DNA from 2 places in the Halomonas sp. PAMB 3232 genome. Region 1 is predicted to be linked to the other one. Evidence: predicted binding sites of a transcription regulator. Region 1 holds the regulator's gene; the other holds the start of a gene.
What was found. The regulator sigma-54, encoded in region 1, starts transcription at its own class of promoters, with help from an activator protein. The targets are predictions, from matches to a motif close to TGGCACNNNNNTTGCTNT.

Region 1 (7,839 bases):
ATCAGATCCGCCAGCTCGCGAATGCCGAACAGCGTCTGCTCCTCCTGGGAAATCGCCTCTTCCAGCGTCATGTCGCTGTCGCGGGTGAGCGGATGGCGCCGACGAGTGGCGGAGTAGCGCTCAAGCAGCGTGCGCGCGTCGGTGGTCAGATAAATGACCTGAACGCGGGTGCTGCCGTTTTTGATGTCCTTGAGCAGCGCAGGGAAGCGTTCAAGCGCGGTGGGCAGATTGCGTGCATCGATGCTCACCGCCAGGTGCGTGCGCTCACCGTGCTGGCCAAGCTCTTCGACCAGCGAGCCCAAAAGCATTGCCGGCAGGTTGTCGATGGCGTAGTAGCCCAAATCTTCCAGCGCCTGAAGCGCAATGGACTTCCCCGACCCGGAGCGGCCGCTGATGATCACAAGTTGCATCGTGTCTCTCTTCGGTCAGTGAGCGCTCTTATCGGCACACGCCTGTACGTAAGCGCGATTGCGATTGAAAGGCCGGGAAAAGCGAAGGTGGTGGGCTTACCCCTGCGCCTGCTCGCGAATGCGGGCGGTGACCAGCTCTAAAAGCTCGCGCTGGCTTTCACACTTTCGAAACTGCGCGCGGGTCGTGGCGTCGTTCATGATGGTGGCGACCTGGCCCAAAAGCGCCAGATGCGTGTCGTCCGCCTCTTCCGGTACCAGCAGCACGAACACCAGATCCACTGGATCGCCATCGATGGCGTCGAAGTCGACGGGTTCGGCGAGCTTTAGAAAGCCGGCGATCGGCGCGCTGCAGTGCGGACTTCGGGCGTGGGGAATCGCGACCCCATTGCCGATGCCGGTACTGCCAAGGCGCTCACGACCGACCAGCCGGCTGAAGACTTCCTGACTATCCAGGCTCGGTGTGTTTTGAGCGATGAACGTGCTGAAGAACTCCAGCACCCGTTTTTTGCTGCCCCCGGGGACGTCGAACAGCACGCGCTCCGGGGGGAGTATGGTTTCCAGGGTCATCGAATTAACGCACGCCAGCGCCCTGGGCGCGGGCCTGTGCTTTTTCCTTGTGTTTTACCAGTTGGCGGTCGAGCTTGTCGGCCAGGGCGTCGATGGCGGCATACATATCATTGTCCTCGGCTTCGGCGTGTACGTCGGCGCCCGAAGCATGCAGCGTGCAGGCGGCCTGCTGACGCTCCTTTTCGATCGACAGCGTCACCTGCACGGTGGTGATGTTGTCGTAGTGGCGTTCGATACGCTCGAGTTTCTCGTTGACGTAGTCACGCAGGGCGTCTGTCAGTTCCAGGTGATGACCGGTAATGTTCACTTGCATCGACGTACTCCTAATCCAGGACTGTCCTTCGATTGTAACCCTTTTTCCGCCATTGCAAAGCCCTGCCGGCAAGTTTCCCGTTTAACGTAAACGGCGCCGCTCACTGGAGGAGGGAATGCCCATCGCTTCGCGGTATTTGGCCACGGTGCGCCTGGCCACGTTGATGCCGTTGGCCTCAAGTAGCGTGACCAAATGGCTGTCCGATAGCGGCTTGCCTGGCGTTTCGTCTTGAATCAGTTTTTTGAGCCGGGCGCGGATCGCGGTGCTGGAGTGGCTGTCGCCGCCGTCCTGACCGCTCACCTGGCTCGAGAAAAAGTACTTGAGCTCGAATACGCCGCGGGGCGTGTGAATATATTTTTGCGTCGTGACCCGCGAGATCGTCGACTCGTGCATCTCCACCGCTTCGGCGATGTCGGCGAGAATCAACGGTTTCATCGCTTCTTCGCCGCGCTCCAGAAAACCGATCTGGCGAGCGATGATTTCGCGGCCAACGCGCAAAAGGGTGTCGTTTCGACTCGACAGGCTCTTGATCAGCCAGCGCGCCTCCTGCAGGTGTTCTTTCAAGAACTGATTGTCCTGGCTCTTGTCGGCGCGCTTGATGAGGCTGGCGTAGTCCGGCTGAACGCGAAGCTTGGGCAGCGCCTCCGGATTGAGCTCGAGATGCCAGCCTTCCTGGTCGTGACGGACCACCAGATCCGGGGTGATGTAGCTTTGGTTGGTGGCACCAAAGGCGCTGCCCGGGCGCGGGTCGAGGCTTCGAATCAGCCGGACGACGTCGTCGAGCTGCTCGTCATCGAGGCTGAGGCGGCGTTTCAACAGGCGCAGGTCGTTCTTGCCCAGCGCTTCCAGAAACTGACGCACCAGGCGCCGGGCCTGCATCAGCAGCGGGGTATTGTCGGCAAGCGCTGCCAGCTGTAGCAGCAGACACTCGCGCAGATCGCGGGCGAACACGCCGGTGGGCTCGAACTGCTGCACGCGCAGCAGCACGTTTTCCACCTCCCGCTGGCTCAGGCCGTCCAGGCCCTGGGCCTTGAGGCCTTCGCGAATGTCGTTAAGCGGCTGGGTCAGGTAGCCGTTGGCATCCAGCGCGTCGATCAGGCTTTCGGCAATGGCATGGTCTCGTGGGCTGGTATCCGTCATCGCCAACTGCCACAACAGATGCCCCTGAAGGCTTTGGCCAGCGGCCTGGCGCTCGAAATCCGGGCCTTCGCCGCTGCCACCGGCGGCCATGTCCTGGTAGGTGTCGGACCATTCGCTGTCGGTGGCAAGCTCCTGGGGGATGCTCTCTTCCCACTCGGTTTCTGGCGTCTCCTGGGTTGTCTCTTCGCCGAATTCGTCTTCCTGCTCTAAAAGCGGGTTGGCGTCGAGCGCCTGCTGGATCTCCTGGCGCAGGTCCAACGTCGAGAGCTGCAGCAGGGCGATCGCCTGCTGCAGCTGCGGTGTCATGGTCAGCTGCGTACCGACGCGCAGCTGTAGAGAAGCTTTCATGACCATCGAAGAACCACTCGTTACTCGTAAAGCTCCACACTAGAGCGAGACGGGGTTCGACGCAAGTGCAATAAATATGCCACTACCCGGAACTTTATGGTTGTCACCGGGTTAGAGGCGAAAATCTGCGCCCAGATAGACCTCGCGCACCTTTTGATCGCCAAGAATGGCGTCGGCGTCGCCGCTTGCGATGATATGGCCGTCGCCGACGATATAGGCGATGTCGCAGATATCCAGCGTTTCACGGACGTTGTGGTCGGTGATCAACACGCCGATATGGCGCGCCTTGAGCGCAAGGATGATCGACTTGATCTCGCCGACGGAAATTGGATCCACCCCGGCGAAGGGTTCGTCGAGCAGGATGAAGGCCGGGTCAGTGGCCAGCGACCGGGCGATTTCCACGCGGCGGCGCTCGCCGCCGGAGAGGCTCATCCCCAGGTTGTCGCGAATGTGGGTGATGTGAAAATCTTCCAGCAGCTGCTCCAGGCGCGCCTGGCGGGCAGGGCGGTCCAGCTCCTTGCGCGTCTCCAGAATGGCCATGATGTTGTCGGCCACCGAGAGCTTTCTAAAGATCGATGCCTCCTGGGGCAGATAGCCGATGCCGGCGATGGCGCGCTCGTGCATCGGTGCCCGGGTCAAATCCAGCTCGTCGATACCTACGCTTCCGGCATCCGCCTTGACCAGCCCCACGATCATGTAAAACGAGGTCGTCTTGCCCGCCCCGTTAGGGCCAAGCAGGCCCACGACGCTGCCCTGGGTGATCTCCAGATTGATATCCTTGACCACCCGGCGACGCTTGTAGCTTTTGGCCAGGTGGCGGGCGTGAAGCGTCTTGATCGCTTCAGGTTGGGTGCTCGACACGATGACTCTCCTATTGCGCGGGCTGCAGCGTCATGCGGATGCGCTGGTTGTCGCCACCGCTGACGTCGGAGCGCGCCTGAACCACTTCGCGGTCGATAAAATACTCCAGCCGCCCGCCACGAAAGCGGTCGCTGCGCTGGGTGAGCTCGGCCTGATCGATCAGCTCGACCCGGCGCTCGCTGACGTGGTAAACGATGCGTCGCGCCCAACCCTCCATGGGCGCCGGCTCATTTTCGAGCTGGTTGCGAAGATAGGCGCGCTCGCCGGTGGCGGTCGCCTGGGAGAGCTCGCCGGCATCGTTGCGCGTGATTTCGACGCGGTCGCCGCGAATCTGCATCTCGCCCTGGCGAATGTTGACGTTGCCGGAATAGACCGCGGTGCCCGCACGCTGGTCGAGGTCGAGCCGGTCGGCTTCCACTTCGACGGGCGCCTGGCTGGTTTGCGCCTGGGCGGTCAGCGGCAGCGCCAGGCTCAGCAGTGCGATTCGTAAATAAGCGTGCATAACTACTCCTGCAAGGTGGAATCCGAAACGGTAGGGTCCTGGGGTGTCGGGTCGGCGGCTTGTTGCGCTTGAACCGGCGGATGCGTGCCGCGCACGTTGTCGCTCAGGCGTACCTGGCTTTCATCGAGCCAGACGTCCATGCGCTCGGCACTCATACGTTGGGGCGGCTGCTGCAAAAGTGCGGGCGCCTCGGTATAGGCGTGGCGCTCGAGACCCTCGTAGTGTAGGCGCTCGGTATCGAGCTGCCAGCCCTCGTCCGGGGCGAGCAGCCGGGCATTGCCTTCCAGGATCAGCGTCTGGCGCTCGTTTTGCAGCGTGCCATGATCGGCGCTGGCAAGCCATTGACGCTGCTCACTGTCGTAAAGCGTTGCCCGCGGCGCCTCGATTTCGGTCAGCGCGCGCTGGGGCGTATGCACCAGCCGCGGCGTATCGAGGCGCTGAGAGACCCCGCCGGTGTCGTTGAAAAGCGTAAGCCCTGCATTCTCGAGCACGTGGCCGGGCTCTTCGCGCTGTACGTCCGGGTCGACCGCGACCGTCGCCGGGCCGCCCGGGTCCAGCCACACAAGCCAGGCGCCCAGGGCGATGACCAGGGCGGGAAGCCAAAGGCGTTTTTTGATCCGTCTTGCCGTCGAGCCCGGCATCGTGTCACCTCGGGGTCGGTTCAAGGGCGGCTTTCGTCGAGGAGAGCCGGTGAGTCTTGCGCGCGATCATCGCGACCGCAAGGTTATAGACAGGTAGTCATGTTAAAGATAGGTAGTCATGTTAAAGATAGGTATCCATCACCGCGTCCCAGTGGCCCTGGGTCATCAGCAGCGTGTCGCAAATTTCGCGCACCGCACCGTGGCCGCCGAGCGCATCGGTGATCCAGTCGGCGTGGGTGTGCATATAGTCCGGGGCGTTGGGGACGGTGATGCCGACGCCTGCGCGCTTGATGCACTTGAGATCCGGCAGATCGTCACCGCAGTAGGCCACCTGATCGAGATCCAGTGATAGCCGCGAGCAGAGCGCTTTAAGCGTGGCGAGCTTGTCCTCGACCCCCTGGTGGACGTGGGTAATGCCGAGGGCGGCGGCGCGCTGGCTGACCATGGGAGAGTCGCGGCCGGTAATCAGCGCAACGTGAAAGCCGGCGCGTTTGAGCAGTTTGAGCCCGTGTCCATCCTGGGTGTGAAACGCCTTGATCTCGATGCCGTCGGCCTGGAAATAGAGGCGTCCATCGGTCATGACGCCATCCACGTCGATGGCAAGCAGGCGAACGTTACGAAGGCGGTCGTTGAGAGCGTCGGGGACGGCCATGGGGACTCCGTTATCATCAATAAGGTAAACGTTGATCAAATCACGCCGCTGGAGAGCAGGTCGTGCATGTGTAAGGCACCGATCGGGCGCTCGTGTTCATCCACGACCGCCAGCGCCGTGATACGGCTATCTTCCATCAGGCGTACCGCTTCGGCGGCGAGCATGTTGGGCCCCACGCGCTTGCCGGGCCGTGTCATCACCTCGTCGACGCTGACTTCGCGAAGGTCGAAATGCTCGTCCAGGGTGCGGCGCAGATCGCCGTCGGTATAGACACCGGCCAGACGCCCCTGATCGTCCACCACGCAGGTAAAGCCCAGCCCCTGGCGGGTGATTTCCAGCAGCGCATCGCGTAGCGGGCTTCCAAGCGCCACCGCCGGCAGGCGATCGCCGCTGTGCATCAAGTCCTTGACGCGCAAAAGCAGGCGCTTGCCAAGACTGCCGCCGGGATGCGATAGCGCGAAATCCTCGGCGGTGAAGCCTCTCGCTTCCAGCAGCGCCACCGCCAGCGCATCGCCCAGTGCAAGGGCGGCGGTGGTCGAACTGGTCGGGGCGAGATCCAGCGGGCACGCCTCGCGGGCAACGCCGCTGTTTAGATGCGCATCGGCGTGAGTGCCAAGCGTAGAGTCCGGCCGGCCGGTCATGCTGATCAAGGGCACACCCAGACGCTTTAATAACGGCAGCAGCGCTGTGACCTCGGCGGTTTCACCGGAGTTGGACAGTGCGATGACCACATCGGCGCGGGTGATCATGCCCAGATCGCCGTGGCTCGCCTCGCCCGGATGGACGAAAAACGCCGGCGTACCGGTGCTGGCAAGCGTGGCGGCGAGTTTACCGGCGATATGGCCGGATTTCCCCATGCCGGTGACTACGACGCGCCCCTGGCAGGCGAGAATCAGGGCGCAGGCCCGGTCGAAATGTTCGTCCAGCTTCTCCTGGAGCTCGCCAATGGCGGCCTGCTCGATCGAAAGCGTGCGCAGGGCGCTTTCGCGTAAAGCGCCGGGGGTGCCGTGAAACGCGGGCATGAGGGCCTCTTGAATAAAGATGTCGTGGGACAGCGCTCTAGAATAGCATTTTGCGCTGGCGCACTGGTACGGCCATTTTTAACAAGGCGTTAGCGCCTTTGGCGTCAAGGATTTGCGCGTTGGTTAAGGCGGCGACAGGTGGCGTTAAGGTACAATGTTCGCTACTATTCGAAAACACTGTTTTTTTTGAAAGCCGGTCCTGATGAGCCCGCGTTCCTGCGTTTGCGGTTAGTTGGTCAGCTATCCGCCCCAAGAGGAGGGTTTATCCACCCATGACTCCCGCGCCCTTCATCGAAATCGAAAATCTGCATTTCTCTCGCGGTGACCACGACATCTTCCGCGGTGTGAACCTTCGTATTCCGCGCGGTCAGGTCACCGCCATCATGGGGCCAAGCGGTACGGGCAAAACGACGCTTTTAAAGCTCATGGGCGGGCAGCTCACGCCGGACCGTGGACGGATTCTGATCGACGGTCAGGACGTGCACCGGCTTTCGCGCAAGGCGCTGTTCACGCTGCGAAAGCGAATGGGCATGCTGTTTCAAAGCGGGGCGCTGTTTTCGGATTTGAACGTATTCGAAAACGTCGCGTTTCCGCTGAGAGTACACACGGACCTCCCTGATGCCATGATTCGCGATCTGGTGCTAATGAAACTGCAGGCAGTGGGGCTGCGTGGCGCCCGCGAGTTAACCCCTGCCGAGCTCTCCGGCGGTATGGCCCGGCGCGTGGCGCTGGCTCGCGCCATTGCGCTCGACCCGGAGCTGGTGCTCTATGACGAACCTTTCGTTGGTCAGGACCCGATCTCGATGGGCGTGCTGGTCCAGCTCATCAAGCGGCTCAACGAAGCGCTCGCTTTGACGTCGGTGGTAGTGTCTCACGACATCAAGGAGACGCTGAGTATTGCCGACTACCTCTATCTGATCGCCGATGGTCAGGTCGTGTCCGAAGGCACGCCGGCCACCTTCGATACCAGCGACGACCCGCGGGTGAGCCAGTTCGTTCACGGCGAGCCGGACGGCCCGGTGCCGTTTCACTACCCGGCGCCGGGATTTTATAGCGATATGCTGGGCCAGACGCACCCCAAAAGGACAGGATGATGCGGTCACTACTAACGCAAGCCAGCCACCGCATCACGCGGTTCGGCCGTAAGGCGTGCGAAACCGTCGAAGCATTGGGCCGGGCCGGCGCGTTTCTCGCCCAGGCAGGCATTGGCGTTCCTTCCAGGGAAGGGTTTTCGCTGTGGCTTCGTCAGATGCACTTCGTGGGCGTGCTGTCACTGGCCATCGTGCTCGTCTCCGGGCTTTTTATCGGCATGGTGCTGGCGCTGCAGGGCTATACTATTCTGGTCGACTTCGGCGCCGAGCAGGCGCTGGGGCAAATGGTGGC
Region 2 (7,839 bases), 1.4 Mb from region 1:
CCAGCTCGATCGCGGTATCCGACCAGGCGTAGTAAACCGCTGCCTGGGCCAACCAGTCGCCGCCCTGGTAGCGCCAGCCGAGTTCGACCTGGCGGGTCTTGATGCCGTCGAGCGGGTTGTCCGCCACGGTCTGGCCGGCGCGGCCGTAATACTTGGACGGGTCGGGCAGCTCGAAGCCCTCGGAATAGCCCAGCCAGCTTTGATGGCCATTGTCGAAATCGTACAAGGCGCTTGAATTGAACAGCGTCACGTCGTAGTCGCTCGAGCCGCCGGGCACGCCGTTGAAGTCGTCGATGTCCACGTCCATGCGCTGGTGGCGAACGCCGCCGCTGAGCTGGAGTTGGTCCGTGGCCCACCACTCGCCCTGGGTAAACAGCGCCAGCGTGTCGACCTCGAAGCTCGGGTAGCGCGGGGTGACGCTGTCACGGCGCTGCACGAGTCCGCCCGTGGCGTCGCTGGCGGCGCGATCAAAGCGCATTTGCGAGGCATCGAACGACTCCCGGTCGATATCCGCGCCGTAGCTCAGGTTGAAGCTGTCGGTCAGATCCGCCGAGAACAGCCCCTTCAATCCGCTTAGCGTGGTGTTCTGCTGGGAGGCGGCAAAGTAGTAGCCGCCGCCCTGGGTGCGATAGGGGAAGGGGTGAAAGCTCGACTCCTCCTCCCGGTGAAACGCCTGCAGGTAGAAATCCTGGTTCAGCAAGTCGGCGTGGTGGTAGCTGGCGCTGATCATCTTGCGGTCGGTGCGCGGCTCGCGGTCGGCGGTAAAGCCGTCGCGGATATCGGCGTCGTTCAGGTTCGGCGCAGGCGCGGCCAGGTTGGGGTAGAAAACACCGCGCTCGTTTGCCTTGCCAGAGTCATACAGCTGCCCGGTCAGTTGAAGCGTCTGGTTCGCATCGAGCTCGACGCTCAGGTTGCCGAGTATGTCCAGGCTACGGTTGCCCTGTAAGTCGCTCTGGGCGATATCGGGAAAGATCTCGTTGCCACCGGCATCATACTGGCGGCCATTCTCATTGAGCGACACACCGATGCGCCCGTATACGGTATCGCTGCCGCCGCTGGCGGACTGGGAAAGCCGCCGGTCCAGATCATGGTCGGTGTTGAAGCCGGTGGTAAGGCTCGCCTGAGTCTCGAAGTGCGGACGCCCGGATTCGCCCTGCCTGGTGATGATATTGATCAAGCCCCCCGTGGCGCCGCCGCCGTAAAGGCTGGTGGTGCCCGACAGCACTTCGACGCGCTCGATGTTGAACGGGTCGATGGCGTCGAACTGGCGCGACAGGCCGCGGGAATTGTTCAGTGAAACGCCGTCGATGAGCACCTGAACGCTACGCCCGCGCATGTTTTGCCCCGCATTGGTGCGCCCCTGGGGGCCAAAATCGAGCCCAGGCACCAGCCGGCCCAACGCGGTTTTCAAATCGCCGCCGGCGTTGATCTGTTGGGTAAGCTCGGCGCCTTCGACCACGTGCACCGCGCCGGGAATCTGGCTGATCTGGGTGGGGGTACGCGACCCCACGACGACCATGGTGTCCTGAGCGGCAGCTTCGTCCCCGGTGGTCGGTTGGGCCTGGGCAAACGTCATTAAGGGAAAAGCGCCGCTCAAGAAGGCGACGCTTAGGGGAGCAAGGCGAGTCATGAGCTATCCGAAAAGCAGATTGTTATTGAGAGAACGCCGATCAAGGGCGCTGTAAAGCGCAATGATAGGTGTTCTCATTTTTTATATCAATCTGCTGAGCCCGCGGTTTTTTTGGGTGGGAACGCTAAAGGTCTATTCGCCCAGGTCGTCGACTGCGCCGGTAGCGCCTTTCGAGTCTTTGGCCGGCTTGGCGGTCGAGGCGCGCGGTTTGGCGGCTTTTTGGGCCGGCTCGTTTGGCGCCGGAGTGGTCTGGGCCTCGGCTTCCATGGGGGTTGCCTTATCGGCCTGGCTTGCGTCGATCGAGGCTTCCAGGTTCGCCACCTGGCGCTCCAGCGCTTCTACCCGCGAGCGGGTGCGCTGCAGCACGTCCATCAGAATGTCGAAATCCTCGCGGGAGACCAGCTCCATACGATCAAACGCACCGCGCATGACCTGTTGCACGCCTTTTTGAATGTCTTCCGGCGCATGGGAAGCGTTTTGTAAACGATCGCCGATTTGCTGGGCGAGGCGGCTAATACGGTCTTGGGTCGCCATGACTCTCTCCTGATGAGGAACGCATGAAGGTAAACGACGTGTCGCTGTACGTCTTTGCAGTAAGGATACGCAACCGTAGCGAAATACGCATGTTTCGCAGACGAGAAAGCAGTGACTTTTTCAATGCATCAAAAGAAGGCAAGGCGCTTTTCTATTCGCACTTATATGGTGCGGTGAATTATCTCTGCACCGCCTTGGCGCGCTGGGCAACGGCCTCGTTACGTTAAGGCGTCGCTTAAAGTTATGATTTTTTAGTTAATTTTAGTGAATGGCACGGTATGAGCATTAACGAGGCATCGCATTAATGTCGGCGGCAGTGCCGCTACTTATTCCAGCGCCGCTCATTTTAGCGCTACTTACCCAGCAGGGAGATCCGGGATGAAACTCATCACCGCTATCATCAAGCCGTTCAAGCTCGACGACGTTCGTGAAGCACTGGCCGACAACGGCGTGCAGGGGATCACGGTGACCGAGGTCAAGGGCTTCGGGCGTCAGAAGGGCCATACCGAACTCTACCGGGGCGCCGAGTACGTCGTCGATTTTCTGCCCAAGGTGAAGGTGGAAGTCGCGGTCGACGACTCGCGCCTGGACGGTGTGCTCGATGCCATCTGCAGCGCGGCGAACAGCGGCAAGATCGGCGACGGTAAGGTCTTCGTCACGCCGCTCGAGGACGTCATCCGTATTCGTACCGGCGAGCGCGGCGCCGACGCGGTATAGCCTGCAGGATTTGGATACGTCTTGATCGAATCACTATAACGCCAGGAACACGGGGAACGATTCATGAACGAAGTCACCGATCTGAGCTACGCGCTCGATACCTTTTACTTTTTGATCTGCGGCGTGCTGGTCATGTGGATGGCCGCCGGCTTCTCGATGCTCGAGGCTGGCATGGTACGTGCCAAGAACACTGCAGAAATCCTGACCAAGAACATTGCGCTGTTCGCCATCGCTTGCACCATGTATCTACTGGTGGGCTACTACATCATGTACTCCAGTGGTGAAGGCGGCTTCTTGCCAAGCCTTGGCATGCTGCTGGGCGCTGAAAATAGCGTGGACGCGGTGCTTGGCGGCGGTGAAGACGCGCCTTACTACTCCATGCGCTCCGACTTCTTCTTCCAGGTGGTCTTTGTGGCAACGGCCATGTCGATCGTCTCCGGTGCGGTGGCCGAGCGCATGAAGCTCTGGGCGTTTCTGGCCTTCGCCGTGGTGATGACAGGCTTCATCTATCCGGTGTCCGGCTACTGGACCTGGGGCGGCGGTTGGCTCGCCGAGGTGGGCTACTCCGACTACGCCGGTTCCGGCATCGTGCATATGGCGGGTGCGGCGGCGGCGCTTGCAGGCGTGCTGATTCTTGGTCCGCGTAAGGGTAAGTACGGTAAGGACGGTGCCATTCACGCCATTCCCGGCGCCAACATGCCGCTGGCCACCCTGGGTACCTTCATCCTGTGGATGGGCTGGTTCGGTTTCAACGGCGGCTCGGAGCTCAAGATGTCCGACGTGGCCTCGGCCAATAACGTCGCTCAGGTATTCGTCAACACCAATGCCGCTGCCGCCGGTGGCGTGATCGCTGCGCTGATCCTGGCCAAGCTTTGGTTTCGCAAGGCGGATCTCACCATGGCGCTCAACGGGGCGCTTGCCGGGCTCGTCGCCATTACCGCCGATCCGCTGTCGCCCACGGCGCTGGGTGCGGCCATCATCGGCGCGGTGGGTGGTTTGATCGTCGTCGCCGCCATCGTTACGCTGGATAAAGTGAAGCTGGACGACCCGGTCGGTGCGATCTCGGTACACGGCGCCGTTGGGGTCTGGGGCGTACTAGCGGTGCCCTTCACCAACGCGGAGGCCTCCTTCGGCGCGCAGCTGATCGGAATCGTGGGCATCTTCGGTTGGGTGTTCGTGGCAAGCCTGATCGTGTGGCTGGTGCTGAAAGCCATCATGGGGATTCGCGTCAGCGAAGAGGAAGAGTACGAAGGCGTGGATATCGCCGAGTGCGGCCTCGAAGCTTACCCGGAGTTCAGCGTCAAGAAGTAAGCACGCTTGACCCGGATCAGCGACCCAAGCCTCCCCTTCGTGGGAGGCTTTTTTATTCTCTGGCAAGAGCGGTGTATGCTTAAGGGGAGCGGGCGCGTGGGGCCCATGATGACCTTCGCTTACCCGGATAATAACGGGCCACCCAGTTAAAGGATGTCGCAATGAAACTTATCTCAGCCATTATCAAGCCGTTCAAGCTTGATGACGTACGCGAATCCCTCTCGGACATCGGCGTGCAGGGGATTACCGTGACGGAAGTGAAGGGCTTTGGCCGCCAGAAGGGGCACACCGAGCTGTACCGCGGCGCCGAGTATGTGGTGGACTTTCTGCCCAAGGTGAAGCTCGAAGTGGCCGTGGACGACGAGCTGGTCGAGCAGGTGATCGAGGCGATCACCCAGGTGGCGAACACCGGCAAGATCGGTGACGGCAAGATCTTCGTCATGCCGCTCGAGCAGGTGATTCGTATCCGTACCGGCGAAACCGGTAAAGACGCAGTTTAAGCTCGCCAGGCGCTTGCAAAAAGCCCCGCCAACCGGAAAGTTAGCGGGGCTTTTTAATGGCCTTATCGGGGTATTACTTCTCGACGAAGGCGCGCTCGATCACGTAGTCGCCGGGCTCGCCCATGCGCGGTGAGATGTTCATGCCGAGCTCGTCGAGCAGAGCGCTGGTATCGTCGAGCATGGCCGGGCTTCCGCAGATCATCGCGCGGTCCTGGCGCGGGTCGATCGGCGCAAGTCCCGTATCCTCGAAAATCTTGCCGCTGCGAATATGATCGGTCAGGCGGCCCATGGTGTGAAACTCTTCGCGCGTCACCGTCGGGTAGTAGACGAGCTTTTCGGCAACTTCCTCGCCCAGGTATTCGTGTGCGGGAAGCTCTTTGGTGATGAAGTCGGCGTAGGCCAATTCGGAGACTTCGCGCACGCCGTGTACCAACACAATTTTCTCATAGCGCTCGTACACTTCCGGGTCCTGAATCAGGCTCATGAAGGGCGCAAGGCCGGTGCCGGTAGAGAGCATATAGAGGTTGCGCCCGGGCAGCAGGTCGTCGCACACGAGTGTCCCGGTCGGCTTACGGCTGACCATGATCTGATCGCCCACCTTGAGGTGCTGCAGGCGCGAGGTGAGCGGGCCATCCGGCACCTTGATGCTGAAAAACTCGAGGTGATCCTCGTAGTTGGGGCTGGCGATGGAGTAGGCGCGCATCAAGGGCTTGCCGTTGACCTCCAAGCCAATCATCACGAACTGGCCGGTCTTGAAGCGCAGGCTGCGCTCGCGCGTGGTGCGAAAGCTAAAAAGCGTATCGTTCCAGTGATGAACGCTCAGCACGTCTTCCAGGGCAAACTTGCTCATGATGACTCCTTGGACGCAAATGCCGGGCAATGGATAGGCATTCGCATTGAATATTCGATAAAAGAATAAAAGCGATGAATGATGATGCCGCAAAGTCTAGTCGGTGGCGGCATATCTGTTAAGTCAATTATACTGATAAACATTATCTGCAAAATCGATATAGGTGGGTCATGCACTATACGTTGCGCCAGCTCGAGGTGTTTGTGGCCGTCGCCCAGCACGAAAGCGTCTCCCAGGCGGCGCGCGCGCTCGCCATGTCGCAATCCGCCACCAGCACGGCGCTGACCGAGCTCGAGCGCCAGTTCGACTGCCAGCTGCTCGACCGACTCGGCAAGCGGCTCAAGCTCAACGCGTTAGGGTTTCAGCTGTTGCCCAAGGCGGTCGCGCTGCTCGACCGCGCCGAGGAGGTCGAGGAGCTACTGCGCGGCCAGAAGGGCGTAGGCGCGCTCGAGGTGGGGGCGACGCTGACCATCGGCAACTATCTGGCCACGCTTTTGATCAGCGATTTCATGCAGCGCTATCCGGGCAGTCGAGTACGGCTAGCGGTGCGCAATACGCGCCATATCATCGAGGGCGTGCGCCAGCACTCACTGGATTTGGGCCTGATCGAAGGCCAGTGCGACGACGAGATGATCGTCAGCCAACCCTGGGTCGAGGATGAGCTTTGCGTGTTCTGCTCGCCGCGCCACCCGCTTGCCGGGCGCAAGCACCTGGAACTCGAGCAGCTTTTACGCGAGGACTGGATCATGCGCGAGGAGGGCTCCGGCACGCGCATGACGCTCGAACACGCGGCCCGTCATCGCCGAAGCCGCTTCAATACGCTTTTGGAGCTGGAGCACACCGAAGGCATCAAGCGCGCGGTGGAGTCGGGCCTTGGCATTGGCTGTGTCTCACGCCTTGCCCTGCGCGACGCCTTCCGGCGTGGCAGCCTGGTCGCGCTGCCCACCCCGGAATTGGATCTCAAGCGCCAGTTCACCTTCATCTGGCACCGGCACAAGTACCTGACCACCGGCGTGCGCGAGTTTCTGCGCCTGTGTCGTGAGATGACCGCCGGCGCCAGCCGAAGTGACGATATCGAACTGCCGCCGGTGCCGTAAGGCCGCCTTAAAACTCGTCCCAGTCACCCTGGGTGGAGGAGGTCGTCGCCAGGCGCGGTGTCGATGCCACCGGCTGCGGCGCTTTGGTCAAAGCGGGCGCTCGGGCCGGGGCGCTGGAGCTGGAGACCTTGAAACTTCCAATCACCGTGGCCAGCTGGCCGGACTGCTCCTTCAACTGCTCGGCGGCGGTGGTGGACTCCTCGACCAGCGCGGCGTTCTCCTGGGTCATGCGATCCAGATCCGCTACCGCGACGTTGACCTGCTTGATGCCTTCGCTTTGCTCGCTGGTGGCCGCCTCGATCTCCTCGAGCACGTCGGTGACGCGGGTGATGTGCGAAACGATCTCCGCCATGGTGTGGCCGGCGCTTTGCACCAGGGAGGTGCCGCTATTGACCTTGCCCTGGGAATCCTCGATCAGCGTCTGAATGTCGTTGGCCGCGTCGCTGCTGCGCCGGGCCAGGTTGCGCACCTCTTCGGCCACCACCGCAAAGCCGCGGCCGTGCTCGCCGGCCCGTGCCGCCTCGACGGAGGCGTTGAGCGCCAGCAGGTTGGTCTGAAACGAGATGCTGTTCATCAAGTTGACGATCTCGCCGATCTTCTCCGAGGCCTGAGTGATCTCCTCCATGGTGGTGACCACGCTGCCCATTACTTCGCCACCGTGACCCGCCACTTCCGAGGCGTTTCGGGAAAGCTGGCTGGCCTCCTGGGCCGAAGATGCCGTGTGCTGGACGGTACTGGTGATCTCCTCGATGGAGGCGGAGGTTTGCTGCAGGCTCGCCGCGGTATTGTCAGTGCGCCGTGAAAGGTCCTGGCCGCCGGAGGCGATTTCGTTGGCGGCATGATGCACCGCATCGCTGCTGGCGCGCACGTCGATCAGCACGTGCTCCATCTTGTCGACGAAGCGGTTGAAGGCGTCGCTGATCTGAGCGACTTCATCCTTGCCGGCGACGGTCAGGCGCCGAGTCAAATCGCCTTCGCCGCTGGCGATATCGTTCAAGGCATCGCGGGCGCGCTCGAGCCCTGCCAGCGTGCGCTTGAGCCATAGTCCGACCAAAAGCGCCGTCACGCCCAGCACGATCAGCAGCGTCAGAAGCGCAGAGTGAAGCGTTGCGCGCAGTCCGGCGGTGGCCTCGTGCTCGTCGAGCGCCACGCCAAGCTCCCAGTCGGTGCCGGCGATGGGGGTAACAACGATGCGCTTGG

Region 2: RN346_RS00965 (P-II family nitrogen regulator) is a predicted target of sigma-54. The motif match lies at 2,434-2,451, and genes of this name have one in related genera.

Annotation. Positions count from the first base shown of each region.
Region 1 is NZ_CP134865.1:1,576,105-1,583,943, forward strand. Features, by position in the region: gene rapZ (RNase adapter RapZ) at 1-410, opposite strand, end outside; gene RN346_RS07110 (PTS sugar transporter subunit IIA) at 507-977, opposite strand; gene hpf (ribosome hibernation-promoting factor, HPF/YfiA family) at 982-1,290, opposite strand; gene RN346_RS07120 (RNA polymerase factor sigma-54) at 1,372-2,784, opposite strand; gene lptB (LPS export ABC transporter ATP-binding protein) at 2,890-3,615, opposite strand; gene lptA (lipopolysaccharide transport periplasmic protein LptA) at 3,650-4,141, opposite strand; gene lptC (LPS export ABC transporter periplasmic protein LptC) at 4,144-4,782, opposite strand; gene RN346_RS07140 (HAD family hydrolase) at 4,904-5,434, opposite strand; gene RN346_RS07145 (KpsF/GutQ family sugar-phosphate isomerase) at 5,470-6,456, opposite strand; gene RN346_RS07150 (ABC transporter ATP-binding protein) at 6,729-7,550, shown strand; gene mlaE (lipid asymmetry maintenance ABC transporter permease subunit MlaE) at 7,550-7,839, shown strand, end outside.
Region 2 is NZ_CP134865.1:206,278-214,116, forward strand. Features, by position in the region: gene RN346_RS00950 (TonB-dependent receptor) at 1-1,576, opposite strand, end outside; gene RN346_RS00955 (accessory factor UbiK family protein) at 1,763-2,164, opposite strand; gene RN346_RS00960 (hypothetical protein) at 2,188-2,391, shown strand; gene RN346_RS00965 (P-II family nitrogen regulator) at 2,543-2,881, shown strand; gene RN346_RS00970 (ammonium transporter) at 2,945-4,192, shown strand; gene glnK (P-II family nitrogen regulator) at 4,354-4,692, shown strand; gene RN346_RS00980 (ferredoxin--NADP reductase) at 4,766-5,542, opposite strand; gene RN346_RS00985 (LysR family transcriptional regulator) at 5,713-6,639, shown strand; gene RN346_RS00990 (methyl-accepting chemotaxis protein) at 6,647-7,839, opposite strand, start outside.